DNA from 4 places in the Streptomyces sp. NPDC018964 genome. Region 3 is predicted to be linked to each of the others. Evidence: riboswitches for the same ligand, from Rfam matches in the RefSeq annotation. Region 3 holds a riboswitch; each other region holds the start of a gene.

Region 1 (4,205 bases), on a different contig from region 3:
GCACCAGTCTCACCCTGAGCCGCCATTCTCACCCGAACCGGTGAGAAGTGGTGTTGTCCGTCGTGGTCCATCTGACCAAATCCGGCAGGCGGTTTCGTCAGACCCCGGACGCAACTCCACGTACTGCTGCGGTATGACACGCGGGGTGGTTTCCTCATCCGCCCCGTAGGGGTCGCGGAGGAGTCCGGGCCGGCTCAGCCCGCGCGGTGCACCACCGCGTCGCACAGCTGCACGAGTGCCGTCTTCGCCTCGCACTCCCGCAGCGGGGCCAGTGCCGCGCGCGCCTCCTCGGCGTAGCGCACGGTGTCCCGGCGGGCCTGCTCCAGCGCGGGGTGGGCGCGCAGCAGCCGCAGCGCCTCGGCGTGCCGGGCGTCGTCGGTGAGGTCGGAGTCGAGCAGTTCGCACAGGGCGACGTCGTCGGCGAGGCCCAGCCGGGCCGCCCGTTCGCGCAGCCGCAGCACGGGCAGGGTGGCGATGCCCTCGCGCAGGTCGGTGCCGGGGGTCTTGCCGGACTCGTGGGAGTCGGAGGCGATGTCCAGGACGTCGTCGGCGAGCTGGAAGGCGACGCCGAGCCGCTCGCCGTACTGGGTGAGCACGTCCACGACCGTCTCCTCGGCCCCGGACATCATCGCGCCGAACCGGCAGGCGACGGCGACCAGCGAGCCGGTCTTGCCGCCGAGCACGTCGAGGTAGTGGTCGACCGGGTCGCGGCCGTCCTGCGGTCCCGCGGTCTCCAGGATCTGCCCGGTGACCAGCCGCTCGAACGCCTCGGCCTGCACCCGCACGGCCTCCGGGCCGAGGTCGGCCAGGATGTGCGAGGCCCGCGCGAAGAGGAAGTCGCCGGTGAGGACCGCGACGGAGTTGCCCCAGCGGGCGTTCGCGCTGTCGACGCCGCGCCGTACCTCGGCCTCGTCCATCACGTCGTCGTGGTAGAGCGTGGCCAGGTGGGTGAGCTCCACCACCACGGCCGAGGGCACGACGCCGGGCGCGTAGGGGTCGCCGAACTGGGCGGCGAGCATCACCAGCAGCGGGCGGAACCTCTTGCCGCCGGCCCGCACCAGGTGCTGGGCGGCTCCCGTGATGAAGGGGACCTCACTCTTGGTGGCCTCGAGCAGCCCTTCCTCGACAGCCGCCATTCCGGCCTGGACATCGGCTTCCAGAGCCTGGTCCCGCACGCTCAGCCCGAACGGCCCGACGACGGTCACGAGGGGTCTCCTGTCTGCTGGTGTCCACTGGCGATTACACGGAATGTCGATAGGTCGCTGCCTTCACTCAAGTCAGCGTATCCGGTCATGTTTCGATCACCGCCAGCGCCCGGCGTTACGGGCAGGGCGGTGCGGGAGCGAGAGCGGAACGCTTTTGATCATTCGATAACAACGGACATTCCTCGACTTTCCCGGACGCGACGCTCCGCTCCTCGACCCGGCCCCCGGCCCGCCTCCCGGGCCGCGACCCCTCACGTGAACCATCCTGCCCGCCCCGGCGTCCGATTTGCCGCAAATGCCAAGCGAATTCCCCTTGGCGAGAAATGCGCCCACGGGCGATCCCCAGTGAAGTGGGTCACGCACGGACCGGCACCCCCACCACCGGCCGCCACCCGCCTTCTCCCCTTCCACGACGCCGAGTTGACCCTTGGTACCCGCAAAGGATCAAGCACCTCAAAACGCCCATTACAAGATCAAACGGCACCTTGTGTGAGGTTCGCACTTGTTCCCGACATGTGCTCTCGCATACGTTCCGGGCCTGCCGGGTGGACGCCTAATCCTGCCGCCGCCCGCATCACATCCGACGACGAACTCACGACGGCAGGAGTGGGGGACCCAGGTAAGCCGCCGCACCGGACACCGCGCCGGGACGGCTAGGGGTGAAGCCATGCCCGAAGGGGCACGGCCGGGCACTCTCCCGCCCGAACCCGACAGCTCACCTCGCAGGCGTAGGAGAGGAACCCAGACATGCCTGCTTTCGGTCAGCACCGCCGCCGCCTCGCCCGCTCCCTCGCCGTCGCCGGCACCGGCGTCGCCGTGGTCGCCCTGCCGCTGATCGGCGCCACCGGCGCCTCCGCGGCCACCACCGAGCCGACGACGACGGCCGCTGCCGCCCCCGCGACGGCGTACCCGGACAACCTGGACGGCTGGATCCGCGAGTCGCTGGACGTCATGGCGCAGAACGGCATCCCGGGCAGCTACGACGCCATCCACCGCAACATCATGCGCGAGTCCTCCGGCAACCCGTACGCCATCAACAACTGGGACTCCAACGCCGCCAAGGGCACCCCGTCGAAGGGCCTGCTGCAGATCATCGACCCGACCTTCGCGGCCTACCACGTGCCCGGCACCGCCTTCGACCCGTACGACCCGGTCGCGAACATCACGGCGTCCTGCAACTACGCCGCCGACCGCTACGGCTCCATCGACAACGTCTTCGGCGCGTACTGAGCCACCCGCTGAGGGGCGAGCGTCACCGCCCCGCCGAACAGTCGCTCGAGGACGACGGCCACGCCGTCGTCCTCGTTCGACGTGGTGACCTCGTCCGCCACCGCCTTCAGTTCGGGATGCGCGTCGGCCATGGCGACGCCGTGGGCCGCCCAGGCGAACATCGGGATGTCGTTCGGCATGTCGCCGAAGGCGATCGTCCGCGCCGGGCTCAGCCCCAGGTGCTCGGCGGCCAGCGCCAGCCCCGTGGCCTTGGTCACCCCGCACGGCTGGAGCTCCACGGTGCCCGGCCCCGACATGGTGACCGTGGCCAGTGACCCGACCACCGACCGGGCCGCCGCCGCCAGCGCGTCGTCGGACAGGTCCGGGTGGCGCAGCAGCACCTTGCTGATCGGCCGGTCCCACAGCTCGGCCCGCCGCTCGACCCGTACCGCGGGCAGGGTCGGGTGCGGCATCAGATAGCCGGGCTCGATCAGCGTCAGCCCGTCGACCCCGTCCTGGTCGACCGCGGCGTACACCTCCCCCACCTCGGCCTCGATCTTGCCGAGCGCGGTCTCCGCCAGTTCCCGGTCCAGTGTCACGGACCACAGCAGCCGGTGCGCGCCGGCGTCGTACACCTGCGCGCCCTGTCCGCACACCGCGAGCCCCGTGCAGCCGAGGTCGTCCAGGAGCGGCCGCACCCTGGGTGCCGGCCGCCCCGTCACCACCAGGTGCCGCGCGCCGGCCCGCTCCGCCCGCGCGAGCGCGGCGAGGGACCGGTCGGAGAAGGTGTCGTCGCCGCGCAGCAGCGTCCCGTCCAGGTCGGTGGCGATGAGTGAATACGCGGTGGGTGCGGCCATGATCAGAGAATACGGACAACCCGACGGTCCGATTCACCGCGCTCGTTTGCGCTCGCTTTCGGTACGGTTCCCTTCTCTCGACGCCGGGTAAGGACCGGTTCAGGTCTCTTTCCCCGTTTGGCAAGAACATGGTCCGCTATCTACCGTCCGCCCGGTCCGGGGCGGTACCTTCCAAGGGTCCAGGGGGGACTTGATCGGGGGGTCAGGTGAGCAGTGGACGCATGCGCGTGCTGGGGCCGGAGGAGCTCGGCGAGGGGGAACGGGAGCGCTGGCGGGAACTGCGCGCCGCGACGGACGCACCGCGCAACCCGTTCATGGAACCGGAGTTCAGCGTCGCCGTGGCCCGGGTGCGTCCGCGGGCCCGGGTCGCCGTCCTGTACGAGGGAGCTCAGCCGGCGGGCTTCCTGCCGTACGAGCGGGGCGTGCTGGGGCAGGGCCGGGCGATCGGGCTCGGCGTGTCGGACTGCCAGGGAGCGGTCCTGGCCCCCGGCGTCGCCCCGGAACCGGACGAACTGCTGCGCGCCTGCTCGGTGTCGAGCTTCGCCTTCGACAACCTGGAGGCCGGACAGGAACTGTTCGTGCCGTACGCGGCCGAGGAGCACGCCACCTACGTCATCGACGTGGAGAAGGGCTACGAGACGTACGAGTCGGTGCTGCGCGGCCGGTCGCCGAAGTTCCTGAAGACCACGCTGGCCAAGGAGCGCAGGCTGGGCCGCCGGGCCGGAGCCGTGCGGTTCGTCTTCGACGAGCGCGACCCGGCCGCGCTGCGCGCGCTGATGGAGTGGAAGTCGGCGCAGTACCGCAGGACCGGGCGGCGCGACCGGTTCGCGCGGGAGTGGATCGCCCGGCTCGTGGGCCGGCTCGCCGAGACCCGCGCCGCCCAGTGCACGGGCACCCTGTCGGTCCTGTACGCCGGGGAGCGCCCCGTCGCCGC
Region 2 (4,205 bases), on a different contig from region 3:
GCCGCACCCGCTGTGCGTCGTAGCGCCCGAGCCGTTCCAGATCGGCCCGCAGCACCACGGCGCGCAGTTCCGCCACCGCCTCGACGTCCGTCGCGGTCGCCTGCCGCAGACCCCAGTCCCCCATGATCACTACGCTACCGCGCGGGCGCTCACGCCACCGCGGCGATCCGTACCTTGATGTCGTCCGGCGACAGCGTCCCCTTGGCGATCACGTGGTCGCCGGAGGACTCCCCGCGCAGTCGGCGGCCGATCCACGGCACCAGGTACTCGCGGGCCCAGTGGACGTCGTCCCGCCGGATCTCGAGGGTGCCGCGGGGCGGCAGGGGCGGCCAGGGCTGTTCCGGGTCGGCGGGGACGTCCAGGCCGAGGGTCTGCCCGGCGCGGAGCGCGACGCGGGTGTGTCCCTCCGGCGACAGGTGCAGCCGGTCGGCGTCCCAGGCCCTGCGGTCCTGGACGCTCCTGAGGGACCACAGGTCGAGCACGGGACAGCCGTAGCGGTCGGCGACGGCCCGTACGTGCATGTTGTACGTCGCGATCTTGCCGCGCAGATGCTTCAGCAGGGGGACGCCGCGGGTGTCGAACCCGGTCGTCACCATCACTGTCCCGGATACGGCCGTGAGCGCGGCGATCGCCCGCTCGAACCGCTCGGCCACCTCGTCCGGGTCGCTGCCGGGGCGGAGGATGTCGTTGCCGCCCGCGCAGAACGAGACCAGGTCGGGGGCGAGTTCGACCGCCCTCGGAAGCTGGTCCGCCACGATCTGGTCCAGGAGTTTTCCGCGTACGGCGAGGTTGGTGTACGCGAAGTCGCCCTCGGGCCTCAGGTCCGCGAGGAGCACGGCGAACCGGTCGGCCCAGCCGACGAACGCCCCGTCGGGGCCGGGGTCGCCGACGCCCTCGGTGAAGCTGTCCCCCACCGCCACGTACGACCCGATCACTGCTCTGCTGTCACTCTTCGAATCGTCTGCCACAACCACTCATGATTCACCTTCGAATGTGACCTACGCGACCGTAAGGAAGGGTTGACGGGCGGTGAGATAAGCCACTCTCAAAATGTTGGCCAATTCAGGAATACGCCGAAGGCCGGACCCGGGGATCGGGGTCCGGCCTTCGGCGCGCGTGTCAGGAAGGTCGCCGCGGGGGGTCAGCCGATGGAGACGCCCTTGGAGCGGAGGTAGGCGATCGGGTCCACGTCCGAGCCGTAGTCCGGGGTGGTGCGGATCTCGAAGTGCAGGTGGGGGCCGGTCACGTTGCCGGTCGCGCCGGAGAGGCCGACCTGCTGGCCGCCGGTCACGGTCTGGCCGGCCGAGACGGAGAGCGAGGACAGGTGGGCGTACTGGGCGTAGTGGCCGTCGTCGAGCTTGATGACGACCTGGTTGCCGTACGCGCCGGCCCAGCCCGAGGAGACGACGGTGCCCGCGCCGACGGCCTTCAGGGAGGTGCCGGTCGGGACGGCGAAGTCGACGCCGGTGTGGTAGCCGCTGGACCACATGCTGCCGGCCACCTTGTAGGCGGTGCCGAGCCCGGCGCCGGGCACCGGGGAGCTGTAACCGGAGGTGCTCGCGGCCTGGTCGGCGTCCGTGGTCTGGGTGGAGGTCTCCGAGGAGGGCTGCTCGGCGGGCTGTTCCACCGGCTGCTCGGCGGGCTGCTCGGCCTTCTGCTCCGGGGCCTGCGGGGCCTCGGCGGAGGACGGCTCCTGCGGCGTGCTCGCGGCGGCTCCACCGTCGACCGAGAGCTTCAGACCGGGGTGGATGAGCGCCGGGTCGTCGCCGATGGCCTGACGGTTGTCCGTGTAGAGCTGCTTCCAGCCACCGTCGACGTGCTCCGTCTCGGCGATCTTGGCGAGGTAGTCGCCGGCCTTCACGGTGTACGTGCGGGCCTCGTCGCCCTTTTCGGCGACGGTCTTCTGGCCGGCGACGGAAAGGGACTGGACGGCCTTTTCGGGGGCGGTCTGCGGCGTGGCGGCGTGCGCGCCGGTGGCGCCGAGAAGCGGCAGGGCGAGTGCGGCGCCGCCGGTTCCGGCGACGGCGATGGAGCGGGTGAGGCGCTGGGTCTTGGTACGGCGGTGCTTACCCTTCGCGGGCATGTCGAATTCCTCTCCGGCGCCTGCGAGGTGAGCTGTCGGGTTCGGGCTGGAGATGCCCGGCCGCGTTGTCGCGCGGCTTCACCCCGAGCCGTTCCGGGAACCGGAACAGGCAGTGGTACCTGTGGGTCCCCCGCTCCTGCCGTGCACGGGTGGGTGTGGTTACGGGCTCCGGGCGGCGGCAGGATTGGGCGTCCGTCCGGATCGGTGGCGAACGTAAGCGACCCGGACGCGAGGGGACAAGCGCGAGGTTCACCGCGCACGCGCTTTTCCGTGATCCAAAAGGGGAATTGACGTCACCGAGCGTCAGCCGGGATTCCTTTTCCCCCGTGAATTCCCTTGTCGTTCCACGGAATTACGTGAGCATGGCGACAACGCATCGTCACGGATATGACGCTGCTCACGCACCCCTTCCCCATCTCCCTTCCTTTCGGGGCACGTTATGTCGAACCACCCTAATCGGACAGAACGCCCTAATCGTCGGATCACAGGCGCCGCAGCCGCACCACCGAGGCGTCCAGATCTCCTCGCAGACCGGTGCGCAGCCCGTGATGCAGCAGGAGGGCACCTCGGTACGTTTCGCCGGTTTCGCGGCATTCGTACGACGCCTCCGGGTCGAGGCCGCGCAGCCGGAGGGCCGGGACGGGCTCTCCGTGGTGCTGCGCCTGGAGGCAGGCGAGGACGACGGTCTCGTCGCCGAGGACGTACTGCACCGCGCTCAGCCCGCCCTCCGGAGGGCGCAGCCGGTACAGGTCACCGCGCTGGACGACGGGCCGGATCTCCTTGTAGAGCGCGACCCACTCCCGCGCCTCGGCGAGCTCCTCCCCGGTCCACCGCGCGAGGTCGCCGCCGACGCCGAGCACCCCGGCCATGGCGCTGACGAACCGGAAGCGCAGCGAGCTGACCCGCCCGTTGAGCATCGCGTTCGGACTGTCGGTGACCCAGGCGGCCATCACCCGGGCCGGGTGGATCTGGCTGAAGCCGTGCTGGATCGCGAGCCGGTCGAGCGGGTCGGTGTTGTCCGAGGTCCACACCTGGTCGGTACGGGAGAGGACCCCCAGGTCGATCCGGCCGCCGCCGCCCGAGCAGGACTCGAAGGCCACGCCCGGATGGGCCGCCCGCAGCCGGTCCAGCAGCGCGTACAGGCCGCGCACATGGTCGGTCCACAGCCGCTGCGGGTACGGGTCGTCCGGCCATCCGGCGTCGGTGGAGGAGCGGTTGAAGTCCCACTTCACGTAGTCGACGGGAGCGCTGGAGAGCAGTGCGTCGAGCCGCTCCCAGAGGTACTCCCGCACGTCGTCGCGCGCGAGGTTGAGCACGAGCTGGTTGCGGTACTCCGTGCGCCGGCGGCCCGGCTGGAACTGCACCCAGTCGGGGTGCGCGCGGTACAGGTCGCTGTCGGGGTTGACCATCTCCGGCTCGACCCAGATGCCGAACTGCATCCCGAGCCCGTGCACATGGTCGGCGAGGGGTTTCAGGCCGCCGGGGAAGCGGTCGGGGTTGGGCGTCCAGTCGCCGAGCCCGGCCCGGTCGCTCGTCCGCGCCCCGAACCAGCCGTCGTCGACCACGAACAGTTCGACGCCCATCGCGGCGGCCCGCTCCGCGAGCCCCCGCTGCCGCTCCTCCGAGATGTCGAACCCGGTGGCCTCCCAGGAGTTGAACAGCACGGGCCGGTCCCGGTCCGCGTCCGGGACGACGTACGTCCGCTGGTAGGCGTGCCAGGCGCGGCTGGCGCCGCCGAAGCCGCCGTCGCTCCACAGACCGGCGAAGACCGGCGTGACGTACGTCTCCCCCGTGTCCAGCATCAGCAGGCCGGAGTCGTCGTGTCCCGCGCCTCCGGTGATCTGCACGCGCGCGTCGGGAAGTTGGGCGACCGAGACGCGCCAGGACCCGGACCAGCCGAGGGCGCAGCCGTAGACCTCGCCGCGTTCCTCGGTCGCGTCGGTGTCGAGCGCGACCCAGGGCAGGTGCTGGTGCCCGGTGTGGCCGCGGCGGCTGCCGATGACCTTCTCGCCGTAGGTGAGCGGGGCGCGGGTCAGCCGGGACTCGGCGGCCCAGCGGCCGTGGAGCTGGGAGAGCCGCCAGTGCTCGCGCTCGGGCAGGGTCCAGGTCGCGGAGTCGGCGC
Region 3 (4,205 bases):
ATGTGCGGGAAGACGCCGTCCTCCATGCCGGTGAGGAAGACGACCGGGAACTCCAGGCCCTTGGCGGTGTGCAGGGTCATCAGGGTGATGACGCCGGAGCCGTCCTCGTCCTCGTCGGGGATCTGGTCGGAGTCGGCGACCAGGGCGACCTGCTCCAGGAAGTCGGACAGCGCGACCGACTCGCCCTCGCCGCGCTCCTGCTCGAACTCCAGGGCGACGGCCGCGAGTTCCTGGAGGTTCTCGATGCGGGTCTCGTCCTGCGGGTCGGTGGAGGCCTGCAACTCGGCGAGGTAGCCGGTGCGTTCGAGGATCGCCTCCAGGACCGTCGCCGGGCCCGCACCGGACTCGACGACCGTACGGAGGTCCTCCATCAGCGTGTTGAACCGCTTCACGGCGTTCGTCGAGCGCGCGGCCATGCCGTACGCCTCGTCGACGCGCCTCAGCGCCTGCGGGAAGCTGATCCTCTCGCGCTGCGCGAGGGCGTCGATCATGGCCTCCGCGCGGTCGCCGATGCCCCGCTTGGGCACGTTGAGGATGCGGCGCAGCGGCACCGAGTCCTCGGGGTTGGCGAGCACCCGCAGGTAGGCCAGGACGTCCCGGACCTCCTTGCGCTCGTAGAAGCGGACGCCGCCGACGACCTTGTAGGGCAGGCCGACGCGGATGAAGATCTCCTCGAAGACGCGGGACTGGGCGTTGGTGCGGTAGAAGACGGCGACGTCTCCCGCCTTGGCCTCGCCCGCGTCGGTGAGGCGGTCTATCTCGTCGGCGACGAACTGGGCCTCGTCGTGCTCGGTGTCCGCGACGTACCCGGTGATCCGCGCGCCCGCGCCGGCGTTGGTCCACAGGTTCTTGGGTCGGCGGGACTCGTTGCGCTCGATGACGGCGTTGGCGGCGCTCAGGATGGTCTGCGTGGAGCGGTAGTTCTGCTCCAGCAGGATCGTGGTCGCGTCCGGGTAGTCCTCCTCGAACTGGAGGATGTTGCGGATCGTCGCGCCGCGGAAGGCGTAGATCGACTGGTCGGCGTCACCCACCACGCACAGCTCGGCGGGCGGGACCTCGGCCCCGGGCGGGGTGTCGGCGGGGGGCCCGGAGGGGCCGACGAGCTCACGCACCAGGGCGTACTGGGCGTGGTTGGTGTCCTGGTACTCGTCGACCATGACGTGCCGGAAGCGGCGGCGGTAGTGCTCGGCGACGTCCGGGAAGGCGCGGAGCAGGTTGACCGTCGTCATGATCAGGTCGTCGAAGTCGAGGGCGTTGGCCTCCCGCAGCCGCGACTGGTAGAGCGCGTAGGCCTGGGCGAGGGTCTTCTCGAAGCCGTCGGCGGCCCGGGCGGCGAAGTCCTCCTCGTCGATCAGCTCGTTCTTCAGGTTGCTGATCTTGGCGCTGAAGGACTTCGGCGGGAAGCGCTTGGGGTCGAGGTCCAGATCGCGGCAGACCAGGGCCATCAGGCGCTTGGAGTCGGCGGCGTCGTAGATCGAGAACGACGAGGTGAAGCCGAGCCTCTTGCTCTCGCGGCGCAGGATGCGCACGCACGCGCTGTGGAACGTCATGACCCACATGGCGCCCGCGCGCGGGCCGACGAGCTGCTCGACGCGCTCCTTCATCTCGCCCGCGGCCTTGTTGGTGAAGGTGATCGCGAGGATCTGGCCCGGGTGGACGTGCCGCTCGGCCAGCAGGTGGGCGATGCGGTGGGTGAGCACGCGGGTCTTGCCGGAGCCCGCGCCGGCCACGATGAGCAGCGGGGAGCCGGAGTGCACGACGGCGGCGCGCTGGTTGTCGTTCAGCCCCTCCAGCAGCGCGGCGGCGTCGATCACCGGGCGCGGGGCGCCGTCGCGGTAGTAGGCGTCCCTGTCCGGCGGCACGTCGAACTTCCCGCCGAACAGGTCGTCCGGGATCTGCTCCGGTACGTGCTCGTCCTCGGGCGGTGGCGGGGGCTCGTCCGCGGGGCCCCGCTGGGCCTGGAGGTCCGCCAGGAAGCTGTCGTCAAAGAGGCTGCTCATCGCTCTCCGAGTCTAGGCCGCTCCACCGACAACCCGGAGCCGCCCCGGAAACATCCCCGGCCTCCGACGGCCGGAACGGGGCACGCACCCCCTGGAACCATTCCCTCACCCCACGTGACCGCGTGCGTAAGGTCACGAAAATGTATCGGGCATATCACCCATCAACCTTCACAGGGGCCACACCAGTTGGCTACGGTGCGGGCGGGCCGTACGACCCCCACCGGCGAACCCCGCCGGGCCGCGCGGCCTCCGCCGAGTCCGTCACTGCCCCCGCGGCAGCCGGAGCCGGGGACCCACCGAGACCACGGGGTGAATCGGCCCACTCCCTCGCGGAGCGGCCGTAGGGCAACCCTTCCGAACCACCCGCCCGAACCCGACAGCTAACCCGGTAGGCGGAGCTTTGGAAGGAGTCGCCTCCCTTGGCGTCGCACCGCAAGTCGCGCACCCCCGGCACGCGCGTGACAGGCATACGGACCCCGGCCCTCGCCACGGCCGCCCTGACCTCCGTGGCCCTGCTCTCCCAGACGGCCACCGCCGCCCCCTCCGACGACGGCAAGCCGAGCCTGGAGGAGGTCGAGAAGAAGGTCGACGACCTCTACCGCCAGGCGGAGTCGGCGACCGAGAAGTACAACGCGGCCAGGGAGAAGACCGCGAAGCAGCGCAAGCAGGTGGACACGCTCCTCGACGACGTGGCCAAGCGCACCCAGAAGCTCAACGAGGCGCGGGCGGAGCTGGGTTCCTTCGCCGCCGCCCAGTACCGGACCGGCGCCGGCGTCCCCGACACCGCGACCTTCCTGCTCGCGGACACGCCGCAGGACATCTTCGACCAGCGCCAGGTGATGGACCGGATGACCGGCCGCCAGAAGGAAGCGGTCGACGACTACGTCACCCAGCAGTCCGAGACGATGAAGAAGCGCCAGGAGGCCACCGAGAGCCTCCAGACGCTCACCGAGACCCAGGGCGACCTGAAGACGGCCAAGGCCACGGTCCAGAAGAAGCTCACCGACGCGCGCGAGCTGATGGCGAAGCTGACCGCCGAGGAGAAGGCGCGGCTCGCGGCGATCGAGAAGGAGAAGCAGAAGGAGGCCGCCCGCAAGGCCGCCGAGCTCGCCGAGCAGCAGAAGGCCCGGGAGAAGGCGGCCGCCGCTCAGCAGGACGGCGGCACCTCGGGCAGCACCTCCGGATCCTCCGGCTCGACCACCTCACCGTCGACGGACTCCTCGTACACCACCAAGGCCGAGAAGGCCCTCGCCTTCGCCCGCGCGCAGATCGGCAAGCCGTACGTCTGGGGCGCCACCGGCCCCGGCTCCTACGACTGCTCCGGCCTCACCCAGGCCGCCTGGAAGGCCGCCGGCGTCACCCTCCCGCGCACCACCTACGACCAGGTGAACGCGGGCACGACGGTCCCCGTCTCCCAGGCTCAACCCGGTGACCTGGTCTTCTTCTACGACGACGTCACCCACGTGGGCGTCTACATCGGCAACGGGATGATGATCCACGCGCCGAAGCCCGGCACGTACGTCCGCGAGGAGTCGATCTACTACGACGGCGAGTCCTCGATCCACAGCGTGGTCCGCCCGGCCTGACCCTCCGCAGGGCCGCTTCAGGTCCGTCGGGTTCCCGGCGATCTGTCGCCGGCTGTCGTCCGCGACGGATTGCCGGGAACCACTCCATGAAGCGGCTCCCGGCTCCTCGGAGCGTTCTCCCGCTTCCCGGACGCACGGGACGCCGTGGTCGGAACCGGCTTGACCTTGACGCCGGGTCAACCCTCCATCCTCCCCTCAGGAGCTTCCCCACAACCGACCGGGAAGCTCCGCGAAGGAGGAAGATGACCATGGTGACCCCATCGATCGTCGGTCCGGCGATTCGCGTGCGGGGCCTGGAGAAGTCGTACGGGAAGCTCGAAGTCCTCCGGGGCGTGGACTTCGACGTGGCACCGGGCAGCATCTTCGCCCTGCTCGGCTCCAACGGGGCGGGCAAGACCACCACCGTGAGGATCCTCGCCACGCTCCTGAAGCCCGACGCGGGGACAGCAGGCGTCCACGGCTTCGACGTCGTCACACAGTCGGCGCATGTGCGGGAGTCCATCAGCCTCACCGGGCAGTTCGCGGCCGTCGACGAGATCCTCAGCGGCCGGGAGAACCTCGTACTCGTCGCCCGGCTGCGCCACCTCGAGGACCCGGGCGCGATCGCGGACGGCCTGCT
Region 4 (4,205 bases), on a different contig from region 3:
CCGCCATGGCGTTCATCCTGCTGTTCGCCGGTTTCGAGACCACCGTCAACCTCATCGGCAACGGCACCTACGCCCTGCTCACCCACCCCGGACAGCGCGACCGCCTGCAGCGGGCCCTCGCCGCCGGGGAGCACGGGCTGCTGGAGACCGGCGTCGAGGAACTCCTGCGGTACGACGGCCCCGTGGAACTCGCCACCTGGCGGTTCGCCACCGAGCCGGTCGCCATCGGCGGACAGCGCATCGCGGCCGGCGACCCCGTCCTCGTCGTGCTCGCCGCCGCGGACCGGGACCCGGAGCGGTTCGCCGACCCGGACGTGCTCGACCTCGGCCGGCGCGACAACCAGCACCTGGGGTACGGCCACGGCATCCACTACTGCCTGGGCGCTCCGCTGGCCCGTCTGGAGGGCCGGACCGCGCTCGCCACCCTGCTGACGCGTCTGCCGGACCTGCGGCTCGCGGTGGAACCGGCCGAACTCCGCTGGCGGGGCGGGCTCATCATGCGCGGACTGCGCACGCTCCCGGTGGAGTTCACCCCTCCGCGGAAGTGACGGACCGGGCCGCCGTCCGCCGTGCCCCCGGGCGGGCCAGCGCAAACATGACACGCCCTCAACTCTGTGATCTTCACGTGATCTGCGCGGCATGAACTTGTGACAAGTGATCGTCTGCGGATACGTTCACCCATCAAGTGCGGCACATCGAGTTCCACTCGCCGCGCCGGTCATTGCTGTCTCGCGAAAGGTTTCCGCATGCTCTCCGGAAACGGTCGGCACCGTCGTCCCCGTCAGGCTCCGGCTCTCCTCGTCGCGGCCGGAGTGACCGGCTCCGCCATCGCGATCCCGCTCCTCGGGGCCGGCAGCGCCAGCGCGGCCGACGGTGCGACCTGGGACCGGGTCGCCGAATGCGAGAGCGGCGGCTCGTGGAGCCAGAACACCGGCAACGGCTACTACGGCGGCCTGCAGTTGACCCAGGACGACTGGGAGAGCTACGGCGGCCTGGACTACGCGACCAGCCCCGACCAGGCCAGCCGCGGCCAGCAGATAGCCGTGGCCGAGAGAATCCTCGCCGACCAGGGGGTCGGCGCGTGGCGCACCTGCGGACTGACGGCGGGTCTCGACCAGGACTCGGCGTCGGCCGACATCGACACGGGTGTGGCGGAGAACCCGGCCTCGGACGCGTCCGGCTCTTCCGGTTCCTCCGCCTCGTCCGGATCATCGGACTCCGGTGATTCGTCCGCTTCGTCCTCCCCGTCGGCCACGTCCGGCCCGTCGACCGGCGCCGAGGGGGCGGAGGACGGCGAGGGTGCCGCCGGCGAATCGGCCAAGTCCGGCAAGTCGAGCGGCTCGGGCGCGGATTCGGACACCGGCTCCGACGGTGGATCCGGCACCTCCCCCTCCGCCTCGGTCACTCCCAAGAGTGACGAGTCGGACAAGTCCGGGCAGACCACCGGCTCTTCCGAAGTCACCGACACCGAAGGCACCGGCGCCGGCCGCCACCGCGGCGTCACCGCCGAGGAGGGTGAGGCGGAGGGCCGTACGTCGGAATCGTCCGGCCGGCATGCCTCGCGCGGCACCGACGCCTCCCGCGATGCCGCCGACGGTTCGTACACCGTGCGCACCGGCGACAGTCTCTCGTCCATCGCCGACTCCCTTGAGCTGGGCGGTGGATGGCGGTCGCTCTACGCCGAGAACAAGCAGGTCGTCGGCGCCGACCCGGACCTCATCATGCCGGGCCAGGAGCTCGAGGTCGGGGTCGAACCGGACGAGAAGTGATGCGCGAAGGGGCGTCGGTCCGGCGGCAGTTGACGTCATGTTTCGCGGTGAATGTCCGGTTTAAAGGCTGTGAGAGATAGGTCTCAGAAGCCCTGATCGTCTTTGAAATTCCGCGGACCGCGTGTCTACGGTCGTGACCGCTCGCCACCGCGGGCCCCGGCTGCCGCCACGCCGAATCCTGCCAGTGGCAGCACGGGAACAGTCGTCGCGTCATGCGCCGCAGGCAGGAGCGGGGGAACCAAGGTAAGCGCCCCTTCCGGTGGTTGACACCGGATCGGGCTTGGGGTGGAGCCGCGTCCCGCGAGGGGCGTGGCCGGGCAACTCAACCGGCCCGAACCCGACAGCTCACCTCGTAGGCGTCGGTGAGGGGATCCACCATGCTGTTTTCCGGCAAGGGCAAGCACCGCCGTCCGTCCAAGGCCACCCGCGCGATCGCCGTCGCCGGTGTCACCTCCGCCGCCGTCGCCGCCCCGCTGATGGCGGCCGGCAGCGCCTCCGCCGCCACCGCCTCCGAGTGGGACGCCGTCGCCCAGTGCGAGTCCGGCGGCAACTGGTCCATCAACACCGGCAACGGTTACTACGGCGGTCTGCAGTTCTCCGCCTCCACCTGGGCCGCGTACGGCGGCACGCAGTACGCCTCCACCGCCGACCGGGCCAGCAAGGCCCAGCAGATCGAGATCGCCGAGAAGGTCCTCGCGGGCCAGGGCAAGGGCGCCTGGCCGGTCTGCGGCACGGGCCTGTCCAACGCCTCCTACGCCGGCTCCTCCTCGAACGACTCCTCGCAGGGCCAGGACACCGGTTCCACCGGGACCCGTGAGGCCGAGCGGAAGGCCTCCCGCTCCGCCGAGCGCCCGGCCGCCGAGCAGAAGACCGAGCAGCGGGCCGAGAAGAAGGCCGAGCCGAAGGCCGAGGAGAAGACCGTCACCACCCCGACCGGCCAGAAGGTCGAGAAGGGCGACGGCGAGTACAAGGTCGTCAAGGGCGACACCCTCAGCTCCATCGCCGCCGAGCACGACGTCGAGGGCGGCTGGGCCGAGCTGTTCGAGCTGAACGACGACATCGTCGACGACGCCGACCTCATCTACCCGGGCCAGCAGCTGCACCTGAAGTGAGCGGCTGCCCCACTGCTCCCCGCCCCGGTGCGTCTTCCCCCGTACGCGCCGGGGCGGGGTTTTTGTGACCGGGTTTCCGGAAACGGCTTTGTTCCGTTCGGAAACAATTTACTCTCGGTTCTGTCCATGGGACGGGCGGCCGGATGGCCGATCGCCCGGAGCCGGTTAGGCTCGGACTCGCAAGACCCTCCGGGGTCCTGCCCACCCGCGTCACATCCAAGAAGGAGATGCTCGTGCCGTCCATCGACGTCGTCGTAGCCCGGGAAATCCTGGACTCCCGAGGCAACCCCACGGTCGAGGTCGAGGTCGGCCTCGACGACGGCAGCACGGGTCGTGCCGCCGTCCCGTCCGGCGCCTCCACCGGCGCCTTCGAGGCCATCGAACTCCGTGACGGCGATGCAGGCCGTTACCTGGGCAAGGGCGTCGAGAAGGCCGTCCTGGCCGTCATCGAGCAGATCGGCCCGGAGCTCGTCGGCTACGACGCCACCGAGCAGCGCCTGATCGACCAGGCGATGTTCGACCTGGACGCCACCGACAACAAGGGCTCGCTGGGCGCCAACGCCATCCTCGGCGTCTCGCTCGCCGTCGCCCACGCCGCCTCCGAGGCCAGCGACCTGCCGCTCTTCCGCTACCTGGGCGGCCCCAACGCGCACCTGCTGCCGGTGCCGATGATGAACATCCTGAACGGCGGCTCGCACGCCGACTCCAACGTGGACATCCAGGAGTTCATGATCGCCCCGATCGGCGCGGAGTCCTTCTCCGAGGCCCTGCGCTGGGGCGCCGAGGTCTACCACACCCTGAAGAAGGTCCTGAAGGGCAAGGGCCTGGCCACCGGCCTCGGCGACGAGGGCGGCTTCGCCCCGAACCTCGGCTCCAACCGCGAGGCCCTCGACCTCATCCTCGAGGCGATCAAGGAGGCCGGCTACACCCCCGGCGAGCAGATCGCCCTCGCGCTCGACGTGGCCGCCTCCGAGTTCTACAAGGACGGCGTCTACACCTTCGAGGGCAAGGAGCGCTCGGCGGCCGAGATGACCGAGTACTACGCGGAGCTCGTCGACGCGTACCCGCTCGTCTCCATCGAGGACCCGCTGTTCGAGGACGACTGGGAGGGCTGGAAGACCATCACCGCCAAGCTCGGTGACAAGGTCCAGCTCGTCGGCGACGACCTGTTCGTCACCAACCCCGAGCGCCTCGCCCGCGGCATCGAGGAGGGCGCCGCCAACGCCCTGCTGGTCAAGGTCAACCAGATCGGCTCGCTGACCGAGACCCTGGACGCCGTCGAGCTGGCCCAGCGCAACGGCTTCAAGTGCATGATGTCCCACCG

Evidence for each region. Region 3 has a riboswitch for cyclic di-AMP ahead of ACH5AO_RS08645 (NlpC/P60 family protein). Riboswitches for the same ligand answer to the same signal wherever they lie in the genome.
Region 1: another riboswitch for cyclic di-AMP. It lies ahead of ACH5AO_RS24760 (transglycosylase SLT domain-containing protein); the one in region 3 lies ahead of ACH5AO_RS08645 (NlpC/P60 family protein).
Region 2: another riboswitch for cyclic di-AMP. It lies ahead of ACH5AO_RS06290 (peptidoglycan DD-metalloendopeptidase family protein); the one in region 3 lies ahead of ACH5AO_RS08645 (NlpC/P60 family protein).
Region 4: another riboswitch for cyclic di-AMP. It lies ahead of ACH5AO_RS31825 (transglycosylase family protein); the one in region 3 lies ahead of ACH5AO_RS08645 (NlpC/P60 family protein).

Annotation. Positions count from the first base shown of each region.
Region 1 is NZ_JBIRYZ010000015.1:149,849-154,053, reverse strand. It holds gene ACH5AO_RS24765 (polyprenyl synthetase family protein) at 195-1,205, opposite strand; cyclic di-AMP (ydaO/yuaA leader) riboswitch at 1,780-1,947, shown strand; gene ACH5AO_RS24760 (transglycosylase SLT domain-containing protein) at 1,953-2,435, shown strand; gene ACH5AO_RS24755 (HAD family hydrolase) at 2,399-3,271, opposite strand; gene ACH5AO_RS24750 (GNAT family N-acetyltransferase) at 3,493-4,205, shown strand, end outside.
Region 2 is NZ_JBIRYZ010000003.1:186,005-190,209, forward strand. It holds gene ACH5AO_RS06280 (GNAT family N-acetyltransferase) at 1-124, opposite strand, end outside; gene ACH5AO_RS06285 (SGNH/GDSL hydrolase family protein) at 150-935, opposite strand; gene ACH5AO_RS06290 (peptidoglycan DD-metalloendopeptidase family protein) at 1,142-2,083, opposite strand; cyclic di-AMP (ydaO/yuaA leader) riboswitch at 2,088-2,245, opposite strand; gene ACH5AO_RS06295 (alpha-galactosidase) at 2,566-4,205, opposite strand, start outside.
Region 3 is NZ_JBIRYZ010000004.1:186,964-191,168, reverse strand. It holds gene pcrA (DNA helicase PcrA) at 1-2,000, opposite strand, end outside; cyclic di-AMP (ydaO/yuaA leader) riboswitch at 2,241-2,412, shown strand; gene ACH5AO_RS08645 (NlpC/P60 family protein) at 2,420-3,586, shown strand; gene ACH5AO_RS08640 (ABC transporter ATP-binding protein) at 3,835-4,205, shown strand, end outside.
Region 4 is NZ_JBIRYZ010000027.1:62,838-67,042, forward strand. It holds gene ACH5AO_RS31815 (cytochrome P450) at 1-548, shown strand, start outside; gene ACH5AO_RS31820 (transglycosylase family protein) at 747-1,769, shown strand; cyclic di-AMP (ydaO/yuaA leader) riboswitch at 1,975-2,143, shown strand; gene ACH5AO_RS31825 (transglycosylase family protein) at 2,147-2,881, shown strand; gene eno (phosphopyruvate hydratase) at 3,115-4,205, shown strand, end outside.